Regions from separate parts of the Enterobacter asburiae genome, predicted to be linked through region 2. Evidence: predicted binding sites of a transcription regulator. Region 2 holds the regulator's gene; the other holds the start of a gene.
What was found. Region 2 encodes CRP, which controls carbon source genes, mostly activating them, when cyclic AMP is high. Its sites were predicted from a motif close to ATGTGANNNNNNTCACAT; they were not measured.
Positions count from the first base shown of each region.

Region 1: a site for CRP is predicted at 2,685-2,702, ahead of hpt (hypoxanthine phosphoribosyltransferase). Genes of this name have one in related genera too.

Region 1 is NZ_CP011863.1:2,757,041-2,761,739, reverse strand. It holds gene cueO (multicopper oxidase CueO) at 1-95, shown strand, start outside; gene ACJ69_RS13395 (glucose/quinate/shikimate family membrane-bound PQQ-dependent dehydrogenase) at 232-2,622, opposite strand; gene hpt (hypoxanthine phosphoribosyltransferase) at 2,831-3,367, shown strand; gene can (carbonate dehydratase) at 3,429-4,091, opposite strand; gene ACJ69_RS13380 (ABC transporter ATP-binding protein) at 4,199-4,699, shown strand, end outside.
Region 2 is NZ_CP011863.1:3,923,156-3,927,854, reverse strand. It holds gene ACJ69_RS18905 (YheU family protein) at 1-35, shown strand, start outside; gene ACJ69_RS18900 (phosphoribulokinase) at 66-935, shown strand; gene ACJ69_RS18895 (OsmC family protein) at 1,002-1,406, opposite strand; gene crp (cAMP-activated global transcriptional regulator CRP) at 1,718-2,350, shown strand; gene ACJ69_RS18885 (YccS/YhfK family putative transporter) at 2,408-4,495, shown strand; gene argD (bifunctional acetylornithine/succinyldiaminopimelate transaminase) at 4,492-4,699, opposite strand, start outside.

The DNA of each region.
Region 1 (4,699 bases), 1.2 Mb from region 2:
TTGACCACGAGGCGCCGAAGGAGTTTGCCTATATGGCGCACTGCCACCTGCTGGAGCATGAAGATACGGGGATGATGCTCGGGTTCACTGTTTAAAACAGTGCGGCCTGATGCCCTCACCCTGGCCCTCTCCCACGGGGAGAGGGAACAAACACAAAAACGGCAACCGAAGTTGCCGTTTTGCATCTTTCCGTAGGCCGGGTAAGGCGTAGCCGCCACCCGGCTCTTTTAGTTACTTAGCATCGTCAGGCAACGCATACGCGACGATGTAGTCGCCCATCTTCGTGCCAAACGAACCGTGACCGCCCGCTGAGATGACAACGTACTGCTTGCCATTCACTTCATAGGTCATCGGCGTGGCCTGTCCACCAGCCGGCAGACGGCCCTGCCACAGTTTTTCACCGTTGGTCATGTTGTACGCGCGCAGGTAGTTATCTGCGGTTGCCGCGATGAACAGCACGTTACCGGCGGTGGAAATTGGGCCACCCAGCATCGGCATACCCATATTGAACGGCACCGGAACCGGCATCGGGAACGGCATGCTGTCCTGTGGCGTACCAATACGTTTTTTCCACACGATCTGGTTGGTTTTCAGATCCAGACCGGAGATATAACCCCAGGCCGGCTGTTTACACGGCAGACCAAACGGAGACAGGAACGGGTTCAGCGTTACGCCAAACGGCACGCCGTACTGCGGCTGAATACCGGCTTCGGTACCGCTGCCTTTCGCGTCTTTCGGCTGCTCCATTGGGTTACCCGGACCGCGTGGGATCAGACGGGAAACGAACGGCAGCGCCATCGGGTTGGCAATCGCCACCTGACGGTTCGGGTCGACGGAGATCCCGCCCCACTCGAACATCCCCAGGTTACCCGGGAAGACCAGCGTGCCCTGCTCAGACGGCGGCGTGAAGATGCCCTCATAGCGCAGCTGGTGGAACATCACGCGGCATACCAGCTGGTCAAACATGGTGGCACCCCACATGTCTGCACCGCTGAGGTCTTTCTTCGGACGGAAGCTCAGGTCAGAGAACGGCTGGGTTTTGCTGACGTAATCGCCTTTCGCCGCGCCCTGCGGAACCGGTTTTTCCGGTGCTGGCACAACCAGCTTACCGTTGCTGCGATCCAGGACGAAGATGTTGCCCGTCTTGGCCGGAGCGTAAATCACCGGAACGGTTTTGCCGTCAACGGTAATGTCCGCCAGCGTCGGCTGGGACGGCATATCCATATCCCACAGATCGTGGTGAACGGTCTGATAGCTCCACGCCAGCTTGCCGGTGGTCGCGTTCAGCGCCACGATAGCGCTTGCATAACGCTCCTGCTCCGGCGTGCGGTTACCGCCCCAGATATCTGGCGTGGTCACACCCATTGGCAGGTAGACCAGGTCCAGCTTCGCGTCATACGCCGCTGGTGCCCAGGAGTTTGGCGAGTTAAAGGTAAAGGTGTGCTCGTCCGACGGGATCGCGTTTGGATCTTTCGCGCCCGGGTCGAAGGCCCACAGCAGTTTACCGGTGTTCACGTCGAAACCACGGATAACGCCGGAGGTTTCACGCGTGGAGAAGTTATCCGTTACCGAACCGGCAATCACGATGGTTTTATCGGTGATGATTGGCGGTGAGGTTGGCTCATACAGACCCGGCGTGGTGTCCGGCATGTTGGTCTGCAGGTTCAGGATACCTTTGTTGGCAAAGGTTTCGCACAGCTTGCCCGTTTCGGCGTTGATGGCGAACAGACGGCCATCGTTCACCGGCAGCATAATGCGGCGAGGACAGTCGGCAACCACTTCCGGGCTGGCATTCTCGGCGCGCGCTTCGTGGTAAGAGACGCCACGACAGGTGACGTGCTGGAAGGACGGGTTGGAGTTCAGCTGCGGATCGAAGTGCCATTTCTCTTTACCGGTGGCCGCGTCGAGCGCGAACAGACGCTGGTGCGCCGTACACAGGTAGAGCATATTGCCGACTTTAATCGGCGTGACTTCGTTGGTCAGCTCGCCCGGATCGTTCGGCATCTTCACATCGCCGGTACGGAATACCCAGGCTTCCTTCAGGTTCTTCACGTTGTCCGCGTTGATCTGCTTCAGCGGAGAGTAGCGTTGACCTTCCTGGTTACGACCATACGCAGGCCAGTCGCCGTCCGCCACCTGAGAGATAGCCGCAGCAGGCGTGGATTCCGCGTTCAGCGTACCGTTGATCTCCTGTGGATCGTTAAAACCGGCCCAGGTCAGGATGCCGCCGGTAATCAGCAGGGCAACAACCAGGCCCGCCACCGCACCGCTGGAAGGTACAATCAGGCGACGCCACACGAACGGCAGGATCAGCCAGATACCGAAGAATACCAGGATGTCGCTGCGCGGCGTCAGTGCCCAGAAGTCAAACCCGACTTCCCAGACGCCCCAGATCATGGTGGCAAGAAGGAGGGCGGCATACAGCCACAGTGCAGATTGTTTTCTACGCAACAGCAGGACGGTTACGGCAACCATAACCAGACCCGCTATCGGGTAGTACCAGGAGCCGCCTAAAGCGACCAGCCAGACGCCACCGATTAACAGATACAGCGCGCAGAAGGCTGCGAATGCGGCTGTTAATGTCACCAGTAGACGCGGCTGTTTAGAGTTTGTTTCAGCCATAGAAAGTGTACTCGTCAGTTTTTGTTAATAATTTGCTAGCAACTAATTATAGGTATTAACAAGTGTGATCGGAATCACAATATTTGCTTTTTATAACTCATACGCCAGGGTTATCCATTTGCTGATATAATGGCGGGCTTGCGTATCGATGCCGGAGATGAATTCACCAGCATTGAGAGATTTTCATTAAAATCATTTGGTTAGTAATATGAAACATACTGTTGAAGTGATGATCCCGGAAGCCGAGATCAAAGCGCGTATCGCCGAACTGGGTCGTCAAATCACCGAACATTACAAGGACAGCGGCAGCGAAATGGTGCTGGTCGGTCTGTTGCGCGGCTCTTTCATGTTCATGGCAGACCTGTGCCGTGAAGTGCATGTGCCCCATGAGGTCGATTTTATGACCGCCTCCAGCTACGGCAGCGGCATGTCCACTACCCGTGATGTGAAAATCCTGAAAGATCTGGATGAAGATATTCGTGGCAAAGATGTGTTGATCGTTGAGGACATCATCGACTCCGGCAACACGCTGTCAAAAGTGCGCGAGATTCTGAGCCTGCGTGAACCAAAATCTCTGGCGATTTGTACGCTGCTGGATAAACCTGACCGTCGTGAAGTGCAGGTGCCGGTAGAGTTCGTGGGCTTCTCGATTCCGGACGAATTCGTCGTCGGTTACGGCATTGACTACGCGCAGCGTTATCGTCATCTGCCGTATGTTGGGAAAGTGGTATTGCTGGACGAGTAATGGCGGGCTGATGCCCTCGCCCCGGCCCTCTCCCACAGGGAGAGGGAGAACATCCCCGGCTTTATTTATGGTTCACATGCTTAAGCTGAAGGTTGGCAATCCCCGAACGGTAGCGCTGCTCCAGCGTTTCGCGGTTGGTGGCGGTCACTTCCAGATTGCGCAGCAGGCCATCGTGAATACCGTACGCCCAGCCGTGGATAGAAACCTTCTGCCCGCGTTTCCACGCTGATTGCATGATCGTTGAGTGGCCCAGGTTATACACCTGCTCCATCACGTTGAGTTCGCATAGGGTATCCATGCGACGCTCCTGCGGCATTTCGCCCAGCAGTGAGCTATGTTTGAACCAGATATCGCGGATGTGCAGTAGCCAGTTATCAATGAGCCCCAGCTCCGTGTTTTCAACCGCCGCCTGCACGCCGCCGCAGCCATAATGGCCGCAAATGATGATGTGCTCGACTTGCAGAACGTCCACGGCATACTGAACAACAGAAAGACAGTTGAGATCGGTGTGAATCACGAGATTGGCGACATTGCGGTGAACAAACAGTTCGCCGGGTTCAAGGCCGGTCAGGCGCTCCGCCGGTACGCGGCTGTCGGAACATCCAATCCAGAGAAAGCGTGGGTTCTGCGCCTGCGCGAGTTTTCCAAAAAATCCGGGGTCTTCCTCCACCAGCATTTTTGACCATAGTGCATTGTTGCTGATGAGTGTATCTATGTTGTTCATGGAGGTTAGCGACCTGTAACCGAGTTATTGCGTTGCGCTACTATAGGGTAACCCGACTTTTAATGAAACCACACAACGTGTGTAAGAACTGAAGGTAAGTTAATTTCATGGCAATTGCACTGGAGCTTGAGCAGCTTAAAAAAACCTATCCGGGTGGCGTTCAGGCGCTACGCGGAATAGATCTTAAAGTAGAGGCCGGTGATTTTTACGCGCTTCTGGGGCCGAACGGGGCGGGGAAATCGACCACCATTGGGATTATCAGCTCGCTGGTCAATAAAACGTCCGGCCGGGTGAGCGTCTTTGGGTACGACCTGCAAAAAGATGTGGTGAACGCCAAACGCCAGCTGGGGCTGGTACCGCAGGAGTTCAACTTCAACCCGTTCGAGACGGTGCAGCAGATCGTGGTTAACCAGGCGGGCTATTACGGCGTTGAGCGTAAAGAGGCCCTGGAGCGTAGCGAAAAATACCTTAAGCAGCTCGATCTGTGGGAAAAGCGTAACGAACGCGCGCGCATGTTGTCCGGCGGGATGAAGCGCCGCCTGATGATCGCCCGTGCGCTGATGCACGAGCCAAAGCTGCTGATCCTCGATGAGCCGACTGCGGGTGTC
Region 2 (4,699 bases):
TCAATATCATGCCCCGCAACGCGTTTCACGGCTGATCTTCCACCCTTTTCAGTCAGGGAGTTGCTATGTCTGCCAGACATCCGGTTATTGCCGTTACGGGGTCGAGTGGTGCGGGAACCACCACCACCAGCCTCGCATTTCGCAAGATTTTCGCCCAGCTGAATCTCCGTGCGGCGGAGGTCGAAGGCGACAGCTTTCACCGCTACACGCGTCCGGAGATGGACATGGCCATTCGTAAGGCGCGCGATTCGGGTAAACACATCAGCTACTTCGGCCCGGAAGCCAATGACTTTGGCCTGCTGGAACAAACCTTTATAGAGTACGGTAAGAGCGGCAAAGGGCAGTCCCGCAAGTATCTGCACACCTATGATGAAGCCGTCCCCTGGAATCAGGTGCCGGGAACCTTTACCCCGTGGCAGCCGCTGCCGGAACCCACCGACGTCCTGTTTTACGAAGGACTTCACGGTGGCGTGGTCACCCCTCAACACGACGTGGCGCGCCACGTGGATCTGCTGGTCGGCGTGGTCCCTATCGTTAACCTGGAGTGGATCCAGAAGCTGACGCGTGACATGAGCGAGCGCGGCCATTCGCGAGAGGCGGTGATGGACTCCGTGGTGCGCTCCATGGAGGATTACATTAACTTTCTGACGCCGCAGTTCTCCCGCACCCATATCAACTTCCAGCGCGTGCCGACGGTGGACACCTCCAACCCGTTCGCGGCCAAAAGCATCCCGTCGCTGGATGAAAGCTTTGTAGTGATCCATTTCCGCAATCTCGACGGCATTGATTACCCCTGGCTGCTGGCCATGCTGCAGGGCTCTTTTATTTCGCACATGAATACGTTAGTGGTGCCGGGCGGAAAAATGGGGCTGGCGATGGAGCTCATCATGACGCCGTTGGTGGAGCGACTGATGGAAGGGAAACAGATCGCGTGAGCATGTTCCCTCTCCCAGTGGGAGAGGGTTAGGGTGAGGGCATCAACACGCACGATGCCCCATCAATCACGCCTCGATCACTTCATACGAATGCGTGATTTTTACCGCTTTCTCCAGCATTAACGCCACCGAGCAGTACTTCTCCGCAGACAGGTCAACCGCACGCGAGACCGCCGCGTCTTTCAGCTCTTTACCGGTGACCACAAAGTGCAGGTTAATATGGGTGAACAGGCGTGGCGCCTCTTCGCGACGTTCTGACGTGAGTTTGACTTCACAATCCGTCACGTCATGACGTCCTTTTTGCAGAATCGATACCACATCAATTGCGCTGCATCCGCCTGCCGCCATCAGCACCATTTCCATTGGGCTGGGTGCTTTATCGCCGGAGTTACCGTCCATCAAAATCTGGTGTCCTGACGCGGACTCGCCCAGGAACGTTAAACCTTCAACCCATTTCACGCGCGCTTGCATATTCTTAAACTCCAACGTTGCATTTTTGGTGACAGATTACGCGTGCGTTACATTTCTCGCAATGGAAGGCGACCTGCATCATGCTGAAGCGAGACACCAGGAGACACGCGGCGAAAGCTATGCTAAAACACTCAGGATGCTACAGTAATACATTGACGTTACACGTGTATGCAGAGGACATCAAACTTTACTGGCTGCGAAACGTTACGGTAGCCGACTTCCCAGGGTATGGGTAAGAATTCGATTGCAACCCCAGAGTCCGGATGCATCTGATGACTCTGGTGACAGCTTATAACAGAGGATAACAGCGCATGGTGCTTGGCAAACCGCAAACAGACCCGACTCTCGAATGGTTCTTGTCTCATTGCCACATTCATAAGTACCCATCAAAGAGCACGCTGATTCACCAGGGTGAAAAAGCGGAAACGTTGTATTACATCGTTAAAGGCTCGGTGGCAGTGCTGATCAAAGATGAAGAAGGGAAAGAGATGATCCTTTCTTATCTGAACCAGGGCGATTTCATCGGTGAACTGGGCCTGTTTGAAGAGGGCCAGGAACGTAGCGCCTGGGTTCGTGCAAAGACAGCATGTGAAGTGGCTGAAATTTCTTACAAGAAGTTCCGTCAGCTGATTCAGGTTAACCCTGACATCCTGATGCGTCTTTCTTCCCAAATGGCGCGCCGTCTGCAGGTTACGTCAGAGAAAGTGGGTAACCTCGCCTTCCTGGACGTTACCGGCCGTATCGCACAAACCCTGTTGAACCTGGCGAAACAGCCAGACGCCATGACCCACCCGGACGGCATGCAAATTAAAATTACCCGTCAGGAAATTGGTCAGATCGTCGGTTGCTCCCGTGAAACAGTGGGCCGTATCCTGAAAATGCTGGAAGATCAAAACCTGATCTCCGCCCACGGTAAAACCATCGTGGTTTACGGAACGCGTTAATTCCGCTTAAACGGCGTGCCATCGCAAGGTGTCACGCCGTTTTTGTCTCTACTCCCCATGTGGCGCAGGCTGATCTATCACCCGGAAGTTAACTACGCACTGCGACAAACGCTGGTGTTGTGTCTTCCTGTGGCCATAGGCCTGATCCTCGGACATCTTCAGCAAGGCCTGCTGTTTTCCCTCGTGCCCGCCTGCTGCAACATCGCCGGTCTGGACACGCCGCATAAGCGCTTTTTCAAACGCCTGATTATCGGTGGCTGCCTGTTTGCCGGCTGTAGCCTCGCCGTACAACTTCTGCTTGCCCGGGATATCCCGCTGCCGCTGATCCTGACCGTGCTGGCGATGACCCTCGGCGTCACGGCGGAAATCAGTTCGCTGCACGCCCGCCTGCTTCCCGCCTCGCTGATTGCGGCCATTTTCACGCTGAGCCTTGCAGGGAATATGCCGGTGTGGGAGCCACTGCTGATTTACGCCCTGGGGACATTATGGTACGGGCTGTTTAACTGGTTTTGGTTCTGGCTGTGGCGCGAACAGCCGCTGCGTGAATCCCTGAGCCTGCTCTATGTGCAGCTTGCGGATTACTGCGAGGCCAAATACACCCTGCTCACCCAGCATACCGATCCGGAAAAATCCTTACCGCCGCTGCTGACGCGCCAGCAGAAGGTGGTGGATCTCATAAGCCAGTGCTATCAGCAGCTGCATATGCTCGCCGCCAACAAGAACCACGAATACAAGCGGCTGCTGCGCACCTTCCAGGTCGGGCTGGATCTGCAGGAGCATATCTCCGTTAGCCTTCACCACCCGCAGGAGGTGCAAAAGCTGGTCGAGCGCAGCCACGCCGAAGCGGTGATCCGCTGGAACGCGCAGACCGTGTCCGCACGCCTGCGGGTGCTGGCCGATGATATTCTCTATCACCGCTACCCGACGCGCTTTAACATGGATAAGCAGCTGGGCGCGCTGGAGAAAATCGCCCGTCAGCATCCGGATAACCCCGTCGGCCAGTTTGCCGCCTGGCACTTCAGCCGTATCGCCCGCGTGTTGCGCACGCAGCGCCCGCTTTATCCCCGCGACCTGATGGCGGATAAGCAGAAACGGCTTCCGCTATTGCCCGCGCTCAAAAGCTATCTTTCTCTTAAATCGTCCGCCCTGCGCAACGCCGCAAGGATTAGCGTGATGCTCAGTACCGCCAGCCTGATGGGTATGGCGCTGCACCTGCCGAAACCCTACTGGATCTTAATGACCGTGCTGTTTGTCACCCAGAACGGCTACGGCGCCACGCGGGTGCGTATTCTGCATCGGGCTGGCGGAACGATGGCCGGGCTGATCATCGCGGGCGTGACGCTGCACTTCCACGTGCCGGAAGGCTATACCCTGGCAGGCATGCTGGCGGTTACGCTGGTGAGCTACCTGATTATCCGCAAAAATTACGGCTGGGCGATGGTGGGCTTTACGGTGACGGCGGTATATACCCTGCAGCTGCTCACGCTCAATGGCGAACAGTTTATTGTCGCCAGGCTGATTGATACCCTAATCGGCTGTCTGATTGCCTTTGGCGGCATGGTCTGGCTGTGGCCGCAGTGGCAAAGCGGACTGCTGCGCCAGAACGCCCACGACGCGCTGGAAGCCGACCAGCAGGCTATTCGCCTGATCCTGAGCGACGACCCGCAGCCCTCGCCGCTGGCCTATCAGCGAATGAAGGTCAACCAGGCGCACAACGCCCTGTTTAACTCGCTCAACCAGGCGATGCAGGAGCCGGGCTTTAACTCGCACTATCTGGCAGACATGAAGCTCTGGGTGACGCACAGCCAGTTTATCGTCGAGCACATTAACGCCATGACCACGCTGGCGCGCGAGCACACGATGCTGACGCCGGATCTGGCGCAGCGCTATTTGCAGTCATGTGAAATTGCGTTGCAGAGGTGTCAGCAGCGTCTGGAGTATGACGCGCCGGGCGAGTCGGGAGATTCAAACATTCTGGAAGCACCGGAGACGTTAACCCACGGGCCAATGAGCACGCTGGAGCAGCATTTGCAGCGCGTTCTCGGGCATCTGAACACCATGCACACCATTTCGTCGGTGGCATGGCGTCAGCGCCCGCATCACGGGATTTGGTTAACGCGCCGGTTAAAGCGAACCGAGTATTAACCTTTAACGATCTTCGCGACCGCCGCGGCAAAGCGGGTTAACCCGTCCTCAATATCCCTGTCTTCCACCACCAGCGACGGCGCAAAGCGCATCACGTCCGGTCCGGCATTGAGTACCATAACCCCTTCGTGCGCCGCAGCGTGCAGGAAGTCGCGCGCGCGGCCCTTGTACTGCGGCTTCAGCTCGGCGCCAATCAACAGCCCC